DNA from 3 places in the Streptomyces sp. NPDC045778 genome. Region 2 is predicted to be linked to each of the others. Evidence: predicted binding sites of a transcription regulator. Region 2 holds the regulator's gene; each other region holds the start of a gene.
What was found. The regulator HrcA, encoded in region 2, represses chaperone genes, less so after heat shock. The targets are predictions, from matches to a motif close to TTNGCACTCNGNNNNNCNGAGTGCNAA.

Region 1 (5,538 bases), on a different contig from region 2:
TCGGCTGGGAACTGCCGGACCAGCTCGTGATCCCGATCGCCTCGGGGTCGCAGCTCACGAAGATCGACAAGGGCCTCAAGGAACTCATCGCGCTGGGCCTCGTCGCGGACAAGCCGTACAAGATCTTCGGCGCCCAGGCGGAGGGCTGCTCGCCGGTCTCCGCCGCCTTCAAGGCGGGCCACGACGTCGTGCGCCCCCAGAAGCCGGACACCATCGCCAAGTCGCTCGCGATCGGCAACCCGGCCGACGGCCCGTACGTCCTGGACATCGCCCGGCGCACGGGCGGCGCGGTGGAGGACGTGACCGACGAGCAGGTCGTCGACGCGATCAAGCTCCTGGCGCGCACGGAGGGCATCTTCGCGGAGACCGCGGGCGGCGTGACCGTCGGGGTCACGCGCAAGCTGATCGAGGCGGGCCTCATCGACCCCTCCCTGACCACGGTGGTCCTCAACACCGGCGACGGCCTGAAGACCCTCGACGCGGTCGCGGCGACGTCCCAGGCGACCGCGACGATCCGGCCGAGCCTGGAGGCGTTCCGCTCCGCGGGGCTTGCGGGCTAGCGCCGTGGAGTCACAGGTCCTCATTTCGTCAGCGGGTTCGCTGTGGCTGGTCGCGCAGTTCACGCAGTTCCCCGCGCCCCTTCGGGGCGCTCCCGTACCGGGCGCCCTGTCTGAACTACCGAGGTGAAGAGTATGAGCGTCAACGTCCGCATTCCGACCATCCTCCGTACGTACACCGGTGGGCAGGCCGAGGTGAGCGCCGAGGGGGCCACCCTCGCCGAGGTCATCGCCGACCTGGAGAAGAACCACACCGGCATCGCCGCCCGCGTCCTGGACGACCAGGGCAAGCTGCGCCGCTTCGTGAACGTGTACGTCAACGACGACGACGTGCGCTTCGAGCAGGGCCTGGAAACGGCGACGCCCGACGGCGCGGGCGTCTCGATCATTCCGGCGGTGGCCGGCGGCTGAACCGCCGCGCCGGGGGCCGCTTCGTACACGCGTTTTCGTATACAACGACCCCTGTCCCTGCGCAGAGTTACTCCGATTGCCCCCACCACGAGAGAAGCGGAGGGGGCAATTCTGCATGGTTGATCGCGGTACAGTTGGGAATGGAGCTTCGCTATTGGTGTCCGGCGGCGTCAGTCGCCCGGATGAAGTCGGCCTCGGAGCCGACAAGAAGTAGCCAAAGTGTCCTGCCTATTTGAGCCGAACGTGGCTTTTGCCTGGCCCGACTTGCCCTGAACCCCGGTGAATTCTCCGCATATCGGCGATCGGCCCTGCCCAGAATTCTCGTCCGATTGACCTGTTGCAGACGGCAGTTGGGCAGATACATTCAGCCGCGGTCGACGCGTTCCGGCGCACACCCCCAACCCATGGGGAGTGAGGTCTGACCCGGGTCCGCGAAGTGCGGTCCTGCGCAAGGGCCAGTAATAGGGGAGTTAGGCATGGCTCAGGGCACCGTCAAGTGGTTCAACGCGGAGAAGGGATACGGCTTCATCGCGGTCGACGGTGGTGCGGATGTTTTCGTCCACTACAGCGCGATTCAGATGGACGGCTACCGCACCCTGGAAGAAGGTCAGCGAGTCGAGTTCGAGATCTCGCAGGGCCAGAAGGGTCCGCAGGCGGACATGGTCAAGCTCGCCGTCTGATCGGCTTGGCGCGATCGGCCACCAGCGACGCAAGGGCCCGCCTCCCTCACCGGGAGGCGGGCCTTCCGCCGTCCCCCTCCGGGCCCGGGCCCCCGGCCTGCCGCCTCCACTCCGCGCCGGATGCCCCCCACCCACCCGCCCATGACCAGGCAGCCCCTGCCCCCCGGCCACGAGCCGCCGCCGCTCCGCGCCGGATGCTTCCCGCCCGCCCATGACCGGGCCCCCGGACCGGACGCCCCGCCCCTCGGCCGCGAGCCGTCACCGCTCCGGGCCGGATGCCGCCCACCCGCCCGCCCATGACCGGGCCCCCGGCCCGGACGCCCCGCCCCTCGGCCGCGAGCCGTCACCGCTCCGGGCCGGATGCCGCCCACCCGCCCGCCCATGGCCAGGCAGTCCCTGGCGCGGGCGGCCCGTCTCTCGGGTGCGGGCCGTGGCCCTCCGTCACCGTCGCTCCGCGCCGGATGTCTCCCACCGCCCGCCCATGACCAGCCGGGTTCCGGCGCCGGGCGCCCGGCCCCTTGGCCGCGAGCCGTCACCGCTCCGCCCCGGATGCCACCCGCCCGCCCATGACCAGCCGGGTTCCGGCGCGGGCGCCCCGTCCCTCGGCCGCGGGCCGTTGCCGCTCCGCGCCGGATGCTTCCCACCCGCCCACCCATGGCCAGGCAGCCCCTGGCGCGGGCTACCCGTCTCTCGGGTGCGGGCCGTTGCCCCCCCCATCACCGTCACCGTCGCTCCGCGCCGGATGTCTCCCACCGCCGGCCCATGACCAGCCGGGTTCCGGCGCGGGCGCCCCGTCCCTCGGCCGCGGGCCGTCGTCGCCCGTCACCGTCGCTCCGCGCCGGATGTCTCCCACCCACCCGCCCATGACCACGGAGTCCCCGGCGCGGGCTGTCGCCTCCGTCGCTACCACGGCGGATGTCTCCCGCCCATGACCAGGCGCAGCTTCACGGCGCGGGCTGTCGCCCTCGGCGGCACTGTTCTGTGGCGGATGTTTCACGCGCGAGCGGATGGGCGCTTGCCTGCCCGGGCGGTGCGCTGCTGAGCAATGGGTGGGTGGGTGGGAGGTATCCGGCGCGTTAGCGGCGGTGTTGTGGGCGGCGGGGGCGGGTGGCAGCGGCTGGGGTTGCGCGGCGCGCGTTTCGCGCTGGTTCGGGGCCAGGTAGTCGCTTCCCTGCCCGGGCGGTGCACTGCCGAGCAATGGGCGGGTGGGTGGGAGGCATCCGGCGCGCCAGCGCCGGTGTCGTGGGCGACGAGCCGCGCCTGAGGGACGGGCAGGCGGCAGCGGCGCCACCGTTCTGCGGCAGATGTTCCACGCGCGAGCGGGTGGTCGCTTTCCTGCCCGGGCGGTGCACTGCCGAGCAATGGGCGGGTGGGTGGGAGGCATCCGGCGCGCCAGCGCCGGTGTCGTGGGCGACGAGCCGCGCCCGAGGGATGAGCAGGCGGCAGCGCCCTCAGCGGCCAGGGCCGCGCCTGAGGGATGAGCAGGCGGCAGCGCCCCCAGCGGCCAGGGCCGCGCCCGAGGGATGAGCAGGCGGCAGCGCCCCCAGCCCCCCCAGCGGCCAGGGCCGCACCCGAGGGACGAGCAGGCGGCAGCGCCCCCAGCGGCCAGGGCCGCGCCCGAGGGACGAGCAGGCGGCAGCCCCCCAGCCCCCCAGCCACCAAGGCCGCACCCGAGGGGCGGCCGGGCGGCAGCCGGGCGGCGAGGCCCGAGGGGCCGACAGGCCGCGCCCCCGGGCGGCAGCCGGGGCTCGCATGCGCAGCCAGGGTTCCCAGGGACCCCCGGGCAGGAGGGGAAGTGAGGAAGCCGGACCCCAGTGTGTGGGGGCGACCTTGCACTCGGAGGGGGCGAGTGCTAATCATTGGCGTTAGCACTCTACGAGTGAGAGTGACAGAAGGACCGGGTGGGCGAGGCCCGCAGGCCGGGTGGGGCAAGGAACCACAAGGCAGGCAGGCCGTCCGTCGCGGGCGCCGGCGCGGTCCGAGTTTTTCCACCCCTGTCCGGGAGGACCACTTCACATGGCCAAGATCATCGCGTTCGACGAGGAGGCACGGCGCGGCCTCGAGCGCGGCATGAACCAGCTCGCCGACGCCGTCAAGGTGACCCTGGGCCCCAAGGGTCGCAACGTCGTCCTCGAGAAGAAGTGGGGCGCCCCCACGATCACCAACGATGGTGTGTCCATCGCCAAGGAGATCGAGCTCGAGGACCCGTACGAGAAGATCGGCGCCGAGCTGGTCAAGGAGGTCGCGAAGAAGACGGACGACGTCGCCGGTGACGGCACGACGACCGCGACCGTCCTGGCCCAGGCGCTGGTCCGCGAGGGCCTGCGCAACGTGGCCGCGGGTGCCAACCCCATGGCCCTGAAGCGCGGCATCGAGAAGGCCGTCGAGGCCGTCTCGGGCGCCCTGCTCGACCAGGCCAAGGAGGTCGAGACCAAGGAGCAGATCGCGTCCACGGCCTCCATCTCCGCCGCCGACACCCAGATCGGCGAGCTGATCGCCGAGGCCATGGACAAGGTCGGCAAGGAAGGCGTCATCACGGTCGAGGAGTCCCAGACCTTCGGTCTGGAGCTTGAGCTGACCGAGGGCATGCGCTTCGACAAGGGCTACATCTCGGCGTACTTCGCGACCGACATGGAGCGCATGGAGGCGTCGCTCGAGGACCCGTACATCCTCATCGTCAACTCCAAGATCTCCAACGTGAAGGACCTCCTTCCGCTCCTGGAGAAGGTCATGCAGTCGGGCAAGCCGCTGCTGATCATCGCCGAGGACGTCGAGGGCGAGGCCCTGTCCACGCTGGTCGTCAACAAGATCCGTGGCACCTTCAAGTCCGTCGCCGTCAAGGCCCCGGGCTTCGGCGACCGCCGCAAGGCCATGCTCGGTGACATCGCCATCCTCACGGGCGGCACGGTCATCTCCGAGGAGGTCGGCCTCAAGCTGGAGAACGCCGGTCTGGACCTGCTCGGCCGCGCCCGCAAGGTCGTCATCACCAAGGACGAGACCACGATCGTCGACGGTGCCGGTGACTCCGAGGCCGTCCAGGGCCGGGTCAACCAGATCCGCGCCGAGATCGAGAACAGCGACTCGGACTACGACCGCGAGAAGCTCCAGGAGCGCCTGGCGAAGCTCGCGGGCGGCGTGGCCGTCATCAAGGCCGGTGCCGCGACCGAGGTGGAGCTGAAGGAGCGCAAGCACCGCATCGAGGACGCCGTTCGCAACGCGAAGGCGGCCGTCGAGGAGGGCATCGTCGCCGGTGGTGGCGTGGCCCTGCTCCAGGCCTCCTCGGTGTTCGAGAAGCTGGAGCTGGAGGGCGACGAGGCCACTGGCGCCGCCGCCGTCAAGCTCGCGCTCGAGGCCCCGCTGAAGCAGATCTCCGTGAACGCCGGGCTCGAGGGTGGCGTCATCGTGGAGAAGGTCCGCAACCTCACCCCGGGTCACGGCCTGAACGCCGCGAACGGCGAGTACGTGGACATGATCGCCGAGGGCATCATCGACCCGGCGAAGGTCACGCGCTCCGCGCTGCAGAACGCCGCGTCGATCGCCGCGCTGTTCCTCACCACCGAGGCCGTCATCGCCGACAAGCCGGAGAAGGCCGCCCCGGCCGCTCCGGGCGGCATGCCCGGCGGTGACATGGACTTCTGAGCCGGCTGACGGTTCAGGCTCGTCCTTCCCGAGGGCGGCACTCCTTGCCTCTGGCAGGGGGTGCCGCCCTCGGGCGTTTCAGCACAGGCTCCGGTAGGGGGCGTCCGGGACGTATGTACGCCACTCCTCGCGGGTGATGTCGCGGCCCGCCTTCCGGCAGACGGCGGCGGTCAGGCGTTCCGGGGTGAGGTCGAGGGCCTGGGCGCGGTTGCCGGTGAGGGCCCGCAGCACGCCGTCGCCGTCGAAGGCCA
Region 2 (5,538 bases):
GGGCAGCTGTACGGCCTCCCTGACCTGCGTGATGAGGCTCAGCAGGCCGATTCCCGCGCCGTCCGTCTCCGGGTTGTCGCGGTGGGTGCCCTGGTGGCCGCCCGCCTCGACGCCCTGGACGCACACCGCGTCGGCGCCCACGGCCTGCGCGGCCAGGGCCTCCTCGGGCGTGGTCACGGTGACGACGGTCTTCGTGCCGACCCGCGCGAGGGCCTGGAGGTCCTCCCGGGAGGGACAGCCGAACGTGAACGACACCAGCGGCACCGGGTCGTCGCGCAGGATCGCCAGCTTCGCCTCGTAGCCGTCGTCGAGCTTGCCGTCGGTGTCGCCCAGTTCGGTTTCGTACCAGGTGGCCTCACCGGCGAGCTGGTTGCGGTACACCTCGACGGCCGCCGGGTCCGCGCAGGCGGGCTGCGGCATGAAGAGGTTCACCCCGAACGGGCGCGATGTCAGGCCTCTGACCTGCTTTATCTCCTGGTACATGCCGTCGGCGGTCTTGTACCCGGCCGCGAGCGAGCCGAGCCCCCCGGCCTCGGACACGGCCGCCGCGAGCTGCGGGGTCGAGGCCCCGCCCGCCATCGGGGCCTGCACGATCGGATGACGACAGAGAGCATGGAGAGGGGAGACCATACGCGCATCGTGCCACGTCCGGCGGGGCCGCCTCGTGCGGGGTGCTTCCTACCGTGGGCAATCGTCCCGCAGGGCGGGACGGGTGGGCACGGCCCCCAGGTGCCGAGCAACCGGGAAGCCGGGCCCACCCGTCAAGCGCTAACGCCCGTTGAACGCGTCCTTCAGGCGGGAGAACAGGCCCTGCTGCCCCGGCTGGAACTGACCCGTGGGCCGCTCCTCGCCGCGCAGCTTCGCCAGCTCCCGCAGCAGCCGCTCCTGCTCGGCGTCCAGCTTCGTGGGCGTGAGGACCTCCACGTGCACGATCAGGTCACCGCGTCCGCCGCCCCGCAGATGCGTGACGCCGCGCCCGTGCAGCGGGATCGACTGCCCGGACTGCGTGCCGGGCCGGATGTCGACCTCCTCGACGCCGTCGAGCGTCTCCAGCGGCACCTTCGTACCGAGCGAGGCCGCCGTCATCGGAATGGTGACGGTGCAGTGCAGATCGTCGCCGCGCCGCTGGAAGACGGCGTGCGGCAGCTCGTGGATCTCCACGTAGAGGTCGCCGGCCGGGCCACCGCCCGGGCCGACCTCGCCCTCGCCCGCGAGCTGGATCCGCGTGCCGTTGTCGACACCCGCGGGGATCTTCACCGTGAGGGTGCGCCGCGAGCGGATCCGGCCGTCGCCCGCGCACTCGGGGCACGGCGTGGGCACCACGGTGCCGAAGCCCTGGCACTGGGGGCAGGGCCGCGAGGTCATGACCTGGCCGAGGAAGGACCGCGTGACCTGGGACACCTCGCCGCGGCCGCGGCACATGTCACAGGTCTGCGCGGAGGTGCCGGGCGCGGCACCCTCGCCGGAGCACGTCGTGCAGACGACGGCCGTGTCGACCTGGATGTCCTTCGTCGTGCCGAAGGCCGCCTCGTCCAGCTCGATCTCGAGGCGGATCATGGCGTCCTGGCCGCGGCGGGTGCGCGAGCGCGGCCCGCGCTGCGACGCCGTACCGAAGAACGCGTCCATGATGTCCGAGAAGTTGCCGAAGCCACCGGCTCCGAAACCGCCCGCGCCCGCGCCGCCCGACTGGGACAGCGGGTCGCCACCGAGGTCGTAGACCTGCTTCTTCTGCGGGTCCGAGAGGACCTCGTAGGCCGCGTTGATCTCTTTGAAGCGCTCTTGCGTCTTGGGATCGGGATTGACGTCCGGGTGCAGCTCGCGCGCGAGCCGCCGGAAGGCCTTCTTGATCTCGTCCTGGGACGCGTCGCGGCGCACGCCGAGTACGGCGTAGTAGTCCGTGGCCACTTACGACTCCGCCAGGATCTGTCCGACGTAACGTGCCACTGCGCGTACTGCTCCCATCGTTCCCGGATAGTCCATGCGGGTCGGTCCGACCACGCCTAGCTTGGCCACTGCCTCGCCTCCCGAACCGTAGCCGACGGAGACCACGGACGTGGAGCTGAGTCCCTCGTGGGCGTTCTCATGACCGATCTTCACGGTCATGCCCGAATCCGTAGCCTCACCAAGCAACTTGAGGAGGACGACCTGTTCCTCCAGGGCCTCGAGGACCGGCCGGATCGTGAGAGGGAAGTCATGTCCGAAGCGGGTGAGATTGGCCGTTCCGCCGATCATCATCCGCTCCTCGTTCTCCTCGACCAGGGTTTCGAGGAGGGTGGACAGGACCGTCGCCACCGTGGCCTGGTCCTCCTTGTCGAAGGACTCGGGCAGGTCCTGGACGAGCTGCGGCACGTCCGTGAACCTGCGGCCCGCGACCCGGCTGTTGAGCCGGGCCCGCAGGTCCGCGAGTGACGTTTCCCCGAACGGCGCCGGGCAGTCGATCAGACGCTGCTCGACCCGGCCCGTGTCCGTGATCAGCACGAGCATGAGCCGGGCCGGGGCGAGCGCGAGCAGTTCCACGTGGCGCACCGTCGACCGCGTCAGGGACGGGTACTGCACCACGGCGACCTGCCGGGTCAGCTGCGCGAGCAGCCGCACCGTACGGCCCACGACGTCGTCCAGGTCGACGGCGCCGTCCAGGAAGTTCTGAATCGCGCGGCGCTCGGGGGAGCTGAGCGGCTTGACGCCCGCCAGCTTGTCCACGAACAGCCGGTAGCCCTTGTCGGTGGGGATGCGCCCGGCGCTGGTGTGGGGCTGGGCGATGAACCCTTCCTCCTCCAGCGCCGCCATGTCGTTACGGACCGTGGCCGGAGAGACCCCCAAGTGGTGACGCTCGGTGAGCGCCTTGGAGCCGACGGGCTCCTGGGTGCCTACGTAGTCATGGACGATGGCGCGGAGCACCTCGAGCCTGCGTTCACTGAGCATCGCGCACACCTCCAGCTCTCTTCCCTCGTCCTGAGCCCCCGCGGCGGCCCCACCCTGGCACTCACCACGCGCGAGTGCCAACCTTCATCGAGTCAGTGTACGGCCGTCGGGTACAGCCCCGGCAAGGGCCGACTCCTTTACTCATGCCCACGTGTGGCCCGTGCCACCGGCCCGGTCGCGCCCGCACGCCGGGCCACCCGTCCGCTGCCCGCGACGGGCGGCGGCGTTAGCGTCACCGTATGGCGTTAGCGTCACCGTATGGACGTAAGCGCGACACCGGCCCCGGACTGGCGGGGCGCGGGCTGGGAGCCGCTCACCTCGCGGGTGGGGCGGCGCCGGCTCCCCGTGTGGGACTGCACGGCCGGCCTGGTCGTCGGCGACGAGGCCGCCCTGATGATCGAGGCCGGGTCCAGCCTGCGGGAGGGCGCGCTCCTGCGCGCCGAGGCCCGGCGGCTGCTCGGCGGGGGCCGCCGTGTGACCCATCTCGCGCTGACCCACCCGCACTTCGACCACGTGCTCGGCGCGGCGGCCTTCGCCGGGGTCGAGGTGTTCGGCGCGGTCGGCGTCGACGCCGTGCTCGACCGGGACCGCGAGGGCCTGCGCGGGGACGCCGTCGCCCACGGCCTGGACGCGCGCGCCGCCGCCGAGGCCGCCGACCTCCTGGTGCTCCCGCGGCACCTGGTGTCCGGGGAGCGCACCCTCGACCTGGGCGGCGTCCAGGTGCTCCTGGCGAACGTCGGCCCCGGCCACACCGGCCACGACCTGGCCGTCCTGGTGCCGGGCCACGACCCGGGCGAACCCGATGTGGTCTTCTGCGGCGACCTCGTGGAGGAGTCGGGCGAACCCCAGGCGGGCGCCGACGCGGTCCCGGGCCGGTGGCCCGCCGCGCTCGACCGGCTGCTCGGCCTCGGCGGAGCGGACGCCCGCTACGTGCCCGGGCACGGGGCGGTCGTCGACGCGGCGTTCGTACGGGCGCAGCGGGAGGACCTCGCGGTCCGGTTCGGGGTGCGGTGAGCGGCGCGGGCACGTCCCCGTGACGGGACATCACCCCATGCCATAACGTCTGTCGAATGCGCAGCTACCACCCGGACCTCACCCCGCCGTGGAAGAGGTCGGCCCCCGTCCCCGAGGTCCCCGCCGAAGCCGACCTGGTGGTGGAGGAGGTCGGGACCGGATTCTGCGGCGCGGTGATCCGCTGCGAGAAGACCGCCGAGGGCCCGACGGTGACCCTGGAGGACCGCTTCGGCAAGCACCGGGTGTTCCCGATGGCACCGCGCGGCTTCCTCCTGGAGGGCAAGGTCGTCACGCTGGTCCGCCCCAAGGCCCAGGCGGCTTCGCGGCCCGCGCGCACCGCGTCAGGATCGATCGCCGTCCCCGGGGCGCGGGCGCGGGTGGCGCGCGCCGGGCGCATCTATGTGGAGGGGCGCCACGACGCGGAGCTTGTCGAGAAGGTGTGGGGCGACGACCTGCGCATCGAGGGCGTCGTCGTCGAGTACCTGGAGGGCATCGACGACCTCCCGGCGATCGTCGCGGAGTTCGCGCCCGGCCCCGACGCGCGCCTCGGCGTCCTCGTGGACCACCTCGTCCCCGGCTCGAAGGAGTCCCGGATCGCGGCCGAGGTCTCCAGCCCGCACGCGCTGGTGGTCGGACACCCGTACATCGACGTCTGGGAGGCGGTGAAGCCGTCGTCCCTGGGCATCGAGTCCTGGCCCCGCGTGCCGCGCGGCCAGGACTGGAAGACCGGGGTGTGCCGGGCCCTGGGCTGGCCGGAGAACACCGGGGCGGCCTGGCAGCGGATCCTGGGCTCGGTACGCAGCTACAAGGATCTGGAGCCGGCGCTGCTGGGCCGCGTGGAGGAACTGATCGATTTCGTGACGGCCCCCGTCCCGTAGCCCCCGGCGCGGGCCTCGGGCCACCAGGCCCTCAGTCCACCAGGTCCCGCACCACCGCGTCGGCCAGCAGGCGGCCCCGCAGGGTGAGCACGGCCCGCCCCTTCTCGTAGGGCCCGGGCGCCAGCAGGCCGTCCGCGAGGGCGCGCCGCGAGGCCGCGAGGCCTTCGGTGCGCAGCAGGTCCAGCGGGCAGCCTTCCCGCAGGCGCAGTTCGAGGAGGATCCGCTCCACCCGCCGGTCCTCGTCCGCCAGCAGCTCGCGGCCGGCCCCCGGCGAGCGCCCCTCGGCGAGGGCGGCGGCGTACGCGCCCGGGTGCTTCACGTTCCACCAGCGCACGCCCCCGACGTGGCTGTGCGCGCCGGGTCCCGCGCCCCACCAGTCGGCACCCCGCCAGTACAGCTCGTTGTGCAGACAGCGGCCCGCGTCCGACGTGGCCCAGTTGGACACCTCGTACCACTGGAATCCGGCGGCCGACAGTGCCTCATCGGCGATCAGGTAGCGGTCGGCGTGCACGTCGTCGTCCGTCATGGGGACCTCGCCGCGCCGGATGCGGCGGGCGAGCTGCGTGCCCTCCTCGACGATCAGGGCGTACGCGGACACATGGTCGGGCCCGGCGCCGATCGCGGCGTCGAGGGAGGCCCGCCAGTCGTCGTCGCTCTCGCCGGGGGTGCCGTAGATCAGGTCGAGGTTCACGTGGTCGAAGCCCGCCGCGCGGGCCTCGGCGAC
Region 3 (5,538 bases), on a different contig from region 2:
ACGCGGGTGCCGGGGTGCGCGGCGCGCAGGGCGGCGAGGGCACCGGGGACGAGCGTGGAGGAGCCGCTGGGGAAGGAGACGAGCCGGACCCGGCCCGCGCGCAGGCCCGCGATCGCGGCCACTTCCTCCTCGGCGGCGGTGAGCCCCGCGAGGATGCCCGCGGCGTGTCTGACCAGGGCCTCGCCCGCCTGCGTGAGGCGCATCTCGCGGCCCGTGCGGATGAGCAGCGGGGTTCCGGTGGATGTCTCCAGGGCCTTCATCTGCTGGCTGACGGCGGGCTGGGTGCAGCCCAGCTCGCGGGCCGCGGCCGAGAAGGAGCCGGTGGCGGCCACGGCGCGCAGGACACGGAGGTGACGGGCCTCGATCATGTTTCGAGCATAAGCGACCCTTGGGAGTTATGCACAATATTACGTAGCTGCTTTGAGCATGTTCCCCTTAGCCTGACCGCATGAAGCTTCTCTCCGTGAATGTGGGCCGCCCCAAGTCCGTTCCGTACACCAGCTCAGCGGGCAATCTCACCGGGATCGACAAACAACCCGTGGACGGACCCGTTCGGGTGACGGCCCCCGGTCCCAAGGGGATCGGCGGCAGCGGCCTCGCGGGGGACTCGATCGGCGAGCTGCGCCACCACGGCGGGAACGACCAGGCGGTGTACGCCTTCGCGCGCGAGGACCTCGACGAGTGGGGGCGGCAGCTCGGCCGCGAGCTGCGCAACGGCATGTTCGGCGAGAACCTCACCACGACCGGCGTCGACGTGAACGGCGCGCTGATCGGCGAGCGTTGGCGTGTCGGCAGGGACCTGCTGCTGGAGGTCACCTCTGCCCGTATCCCCTGCCGTACGTTCCAGGGGCACATGGGCGAGCAGTCCTGGGTGCGGCGGTTCACCCAGGCGCTGCGGCCCGGCGCGTACCTGCGGGTGCTCGAACCGGGCGAGATCCAGGTGGGTGACGCGGTCGAGACAGCGCACCGGCCGGACCACGACATCACCGTCGCCCTACAGTTCAGGGCGGTGACCACGGAGCGCGCGCTGCTGCCGCGGCTGCTCGCGGCGGGGGACGCGCTGCACCCCGAGTCGACGGAGCAGGCCCTCAAGTACGTGGAGAAGCACGGCGGTTGACACGCGCCGGGGCGCGGGCGCGGGCGGTGCGCACGGGGCGCGTGGCGCGGGAGCGGCCGCGGCCTCACTAGCCTTGGTGCATGACTACGGCTCTCATCACGGGTGCGACCTCAGGGATCGGCGCCGCCTTCGCGCGCCGCCTGGCCACCGACGGCCACAACCTCGTCCTGGTGGCGCGCGACACGAAGCGGCTGCGGGAGCAGGCGACCGAGTTGCACGACCGGCACGGGATCGAGGTGGAGGTCCTGTCGGCGGACCTCGCCACGGACGACGGGATCGCGGCCGTGGAGCAGCGGCTCGCGAACCGCCGTGACCCGGTCGACCTCCTCGTCAACAACGCGGGCTTCGCCAACAAGGGCCGCTATCTGGAGGTCCCGATCGCCGACGAGCTGACGATGCTGAAGGTGCACTGCGAGGCGGTGCTCCGGCTGACGACGGCGGCGGTGGAGTCGATGCGGGAGCGCGGGCGCGGGGGCGTCGTGAACGTGGCGTCGGTGGCAGCCTTCGTGCCGCGCGGCACGTACGGGGCGTCGAAGGCGTGGATCGTGCAGTTCACCCAGGGCGTGGCCCGTGACCTCGCCGGGTCCGGGGTGCGGCTCATGGCCCTGTGCCCCGGCTTCGTCCGCACCGAGTTCCACGAGCGGGCGGGCATGGGCACGGACAACATCCCCAAGTGGATGTGGCTCGACGCGGACAAGCTTGTCGCCACCGCCCTGACCGACCTGGCCCGCGGCAAGGCCCTCTCCGTGCCCGACCCGCGCTACAAGGCCATGATGGGCGTGGTGAAGGTGACGCCGCGCGCCCTGCTCGGCGGGGTGACGTCACGAACCGGACGGAAGTACGGGCCGCGATAGAAGGCGCCCCGAAGGCGCGCGGGGAACCGCGCGAGGACGGACCACGGCCCGCGCCCGGCGACAGGAAGCAACCCGGCAGACGCGAAGCCGGGAACGCCGGAGGCCCGGCACCCCGCGACGGGGTGCCGGGCCTCCGGTCAGCCGTGGCCGGCCGATCGACTCAGCTCACGCTCAGTGGGCGTGCCCGTGGCCGTGACCGGCCTCGGCCTCTTCCTCGGCCGGCTTCTCGACGACCAGGGTCTCGGTCGTGAGCAGCAGGGAGGCGATGGAGGCCGCGTTCTCCAGGGCGGAGCGCGTGACCTTCACGGGGTCGATGACGCCGGCCTTGACCAGGTCGACGTACTCGCCGGTCGCGGCGTTGAAGCCCTGGCCCTTCTCCAGCTCCGCCACCTTGGTGGTGATGACGTAGCCCTCGAGGCCGGCGTTCTCGGCGATCCAGCGCAGCGGCTCCACGGCGGCGCTGCGGACGACCGCGACACCGGTGGCCTCGTCACCGGTCAGGTCGAGGTTGCCCTCGAGGACCTTGGCGGCGTGGACGAGCGCGGAGCCACCACCGGAGACGATGCCCTCCTCGACCGCGGCGCGGGTCGCGGAGATGGCGTCCTCCAGACGGTGCTTCTTCTCCTTCAGCTCCACCTCGGTGGCGGCGCCGACCTTGATCACGCACACGCCGCCGGCCAGCTTCGCGAGGCGCTCCTGGAGCTTCTCGCGGTCCCAGTCGGAGTCGGTGGTCTCGATCTCGGCCTTGATCTGGGCGACGCGGCCCTCGACGTCACCGGCGTTGCCGCCGCCGTCGACGATGGTGGTGTCGTCCTTGGTGATCGTCACGCGGCGGGCGGAGCCGAGCACGTCCAGGCCGACCTGGTCGAGCTTGAGGCCGACCTCCTCGGCGACGACGGTGCCGCCGGTGAGGGTGGCCATGTCGCCGAGCATCGCCTTGCGGCGGTCGCCGAAGCCGGGGGCCTTCACCGCGACGGCGTTGAAGGTGCCGCGGATCTTGTTCACGACGAGGGTGGAGAGGGCCTCGCCCTCGACGTCCTCGGCGATGATCAGGAGCGGCTTGGAGGAGCCGGCCTGGATGACCTTCTCCAGGAGCGGGAGCAGGTCCTGGATGGAGGAGATCTTGCCCTGGTGGATGAGGATGTACGGGTCCTCCAGGACGGCCTCCATGCGCTCCTGGTCCGTCACGAAGTACGGCGACAGGTAGCCCTTGTCGAAGGCCATGCCCTCGGTGAAGTCCAGCTCGAGGCCGAAGGTGTTGGACTCCTCGACGGTGATGACACCGTCCTTGCCGACCTTGTCCATCGCCTCGGCGATCAGCTCGCCGACCTGCTGGTCCTGGGCGGAGAGCCCGGCCACGGCGGCGATGTCGGACTTGTCGTCGATCGGCCGCGCGGTGGCGAGCAGCTCGTCGGAGACGGCCTTGACGGCGGCGTCGATGCCCTTCTTCAGGGCGGCCGGGGAGGCACCGGCGGCGACGTTGCGCAGGCCTTCCTTGACCAGGGCCTGGGCGAGCACGGTGGCGGTGGTGGTGCCGTCACCAGCGATGTCGTTGGTCTTGGTCGCCACCTCCTTCACCAGCTGGGCGCCGAGGTTCTCGTACGGGTCCTCGACCTCGACCTCGCGGGCGATGGTGACACCGTCGTTGGTGATGGTGGGGGCGCCGAACTTCTTGTCGATCACGACGTTGCGGCCCTTGGGGCCGATCGTGACCTTGACGGTGTCGGCAAGCTTGTTGACGCCGCGCTCGAGGGCGCGACGGGCGTCCTCGTCGAACTTCAGGATCTTCGCCATGGGAGCGTTTCAGCCCTCTCGGAAACTCGTGTGAACGAACCGCGCCCCTCGCCGCCCGGCATCAGCGGGGACCAGGGGCGCGGCGCGAAGCAAATCTGCCGGTTGAAGCAGGTGGTGCCGCCCGGTCACTGCGTGGCGCAGGCCGGGCGTGCGATCACTTCTCGATGATCGCGAGCACGTCGCGGGCGGAGAGCACCAGGTACTCGTCGCCGTTGTACTTCACCTCGGTGCCGCCGTACTTGCTGTAGAGCACGACGTCGCCGACCTTCACGTCGAGCGGAAGGCGCTCGCCGTTCTCGAAGCGGCCCGGGCCCACGGCGAGGACGGCGCCCTCCTGGGGCTTCTCCTTCGCGGTGTCCGGGATAACCAGGCCAGAGGCCGTGGTCTGCTCGGCGTCGAGCGGCTGGACCACGATGCGGTCCTCGAGCGGCTTGATGGCAACCTTGGAGCTGGCGGTCGTCACGATCCGACCTCCCCCTTCGGAGATCTCGCGGGGTTAACTGATCTAGAGGTGGCGACCAGGTCGATCCGTCGTCGCGGGTGCCGGACCTGCCCGTCGCTTCTGGCACTCTCCAGGTGGGAGTGCCAGGCCCGAGACTAGGACGGCGATTAGCACTCGGTCAAGCGGAGTGCCAATTGCCCGCCGCCGGCTTGGCAGGTTTCCCTCTGCGGGGGGGCTAGCGCGGGGCTGTGGACGAGGCTGTGGGCCGGGGCCCCTCCGGGCAACGTTCCGCGTCCTGGGCGGGTTCCGCGCGGGCCGCCGGGGTGCTGGGGCCGCGCCCGGGCAGCGGCTTCTCCGCCCGGGGCCCGGTCAGCGGCTGCCGGGCACAGCGGGAGCTTTCCTTCCGCGGGAACTTTTCGGCCGCTTTTCGGCCCAGCCTTTCGATCGGGTCCACCGACTGGGCGCAGCCCGTCAGCGGCAGGAGGAGCAGGAGGGTCGCCGTGGCCGTGGCGCGCCTCACAGGTAGTCCTCCAGGCGGGCTACCGCGTACCCCCTGCCGGTGACCGTCCGCAGAACCGTGCGGACCATGTCGGGCATCGTGCCCTTCCAGTCCTCGCGGCCCCGGAAGTGGGTGAGGATGATGTCGCCGGGGTGCAGGTCCTTGTCCCATTCGCGCCACTCCATGTGGTCGGCGAAGCCCTCGGACGCCCACAGCGGCACCGCCTTGACGCCGCAGGACTTGGCGGCGCGCAGGGTGTCGCGGTTGTAGTTGCCGTACGGCGGCCGGAACAGCTCGGGGCGCTTGCCGTAGCGCCGCTCGATGAGATCCTGCATGCCGCAGATCTCCCGCCGCTGGGCCGCGTACGAAAGGCCGGGCAGATAGCGGTGGTTGAGGGTGTGGTTGTTCAGCGCGACGCCGTGGTCCCGCATCCGCTTGAAGTAGCCGTAGTCCTCCTTGACCAGGTAGTCGCTGAGGAACGCGGTGTACGGGATCCGCAGCTCGCTCATCATCCGCAGGAAGGCGGGGTCCTTCTCGGCGCCGTCGTCGACGGTCAGGAAGACGACCTTGTGCTTGGTCGGGACCGTGGTGAACACCGGCGGCAGCTCCGCCTGCCCCCGCACCTCGAAGCCCGCGCGCGTGGTGAGGCGCGGCTTCACGGCAGGCGGGGCGGGCGCCGTCAGGGGCACCTTCGCCAGGCCCCAGCGCTTCGCGGCGGCGGCCCGCGCGGCCTGGCTCGCGCGCAGCCGCCGGGCGTACTCGCGCAGGGCCTGGGCGGGCGGGGCGAGCCGGGGCTGCTGGCCGTGGGCGGCGGGCGCGCCGTGCTCGCGCC

Region 1: the regulator HrcA is predicted to act here: its motif matches at 3,514-3,540, upstream of groL (chaperonin GroEL).
Region 3: the regulator HrcA is predicted to act here: its motif matches at 4,375-4,401, upstream of groES (co-chaperone GroES).

What each region holds. Positions count from the first base shown of each region.
Region 1 covers NZ_JBWKJZ010000047.1:44,368-49,905, forward strand. The annotation lists gene thrC (threonine synthase) at 1-560, shown strand, start outside; gene AC07GB_RS36710 (MoaD/ThiS family protein) at 693-968, shown strand; gene AC07GB_RS36715 (cold-shock protein) at 1,445-1,648, shown strand; gene groL (chaperonin GroEL) at 3,665-5,287, shown strand; gene AC07GB_RS36725 (protein kinase domain-containing protein) at 5,366-5,538, opposite strand, start outside.
Region 2 covers NZ_JBWKJZ010000006.1:276,214-281,751, forward strand. The annotation lists gene AC07GB_RS10650 (nitronate monooxygenase) at 1-630, opposite strand, end outside; gene dnaJ (molecular chaperone DnaJ) at 769-1,905, opposite strand; gene hrcA (heat-inducible transcriptional repressor HrcA) at 1,906-2,922, opposite strand; gene AC07GB_RS10665 (MBL fold metallo-hydrolase) at 3,181-3,936, shown strand; gene AC07GB_RS10670 (DUF3097 domain-containing protein) at 3,993-4,814, shown strand; gene hemW (radical SAM family heme chaperone HemW) at 4,846-5,538, opposite strand, start outside.
Region 3 covers NZ_JBWKJZ010000004.1:244,462-249,999, forward strand. The annotation lists gene AC07GB_RS07120 (LysR family transcriptional regulator) at 1-368, opposite strand, end outside; gene AC07GB_RS07125 (MOSC domain-containing protein) at 449-1,117, shown strand; gene AC07GB_RS07130 (SDR family NAD(P)-dependent oxidoreductase) at 1,198-1,971, shown strand; gene groL (chaperonin GroEL) at 2,143-3,765, opposite strand; gene groES (co-chaperone GroES) at 3,920-4,228, opposite strand; gene AC07GB_RS07145 (polysaccharide deacetylase family protein) at 4,724-5,538, opposite strand, start outside.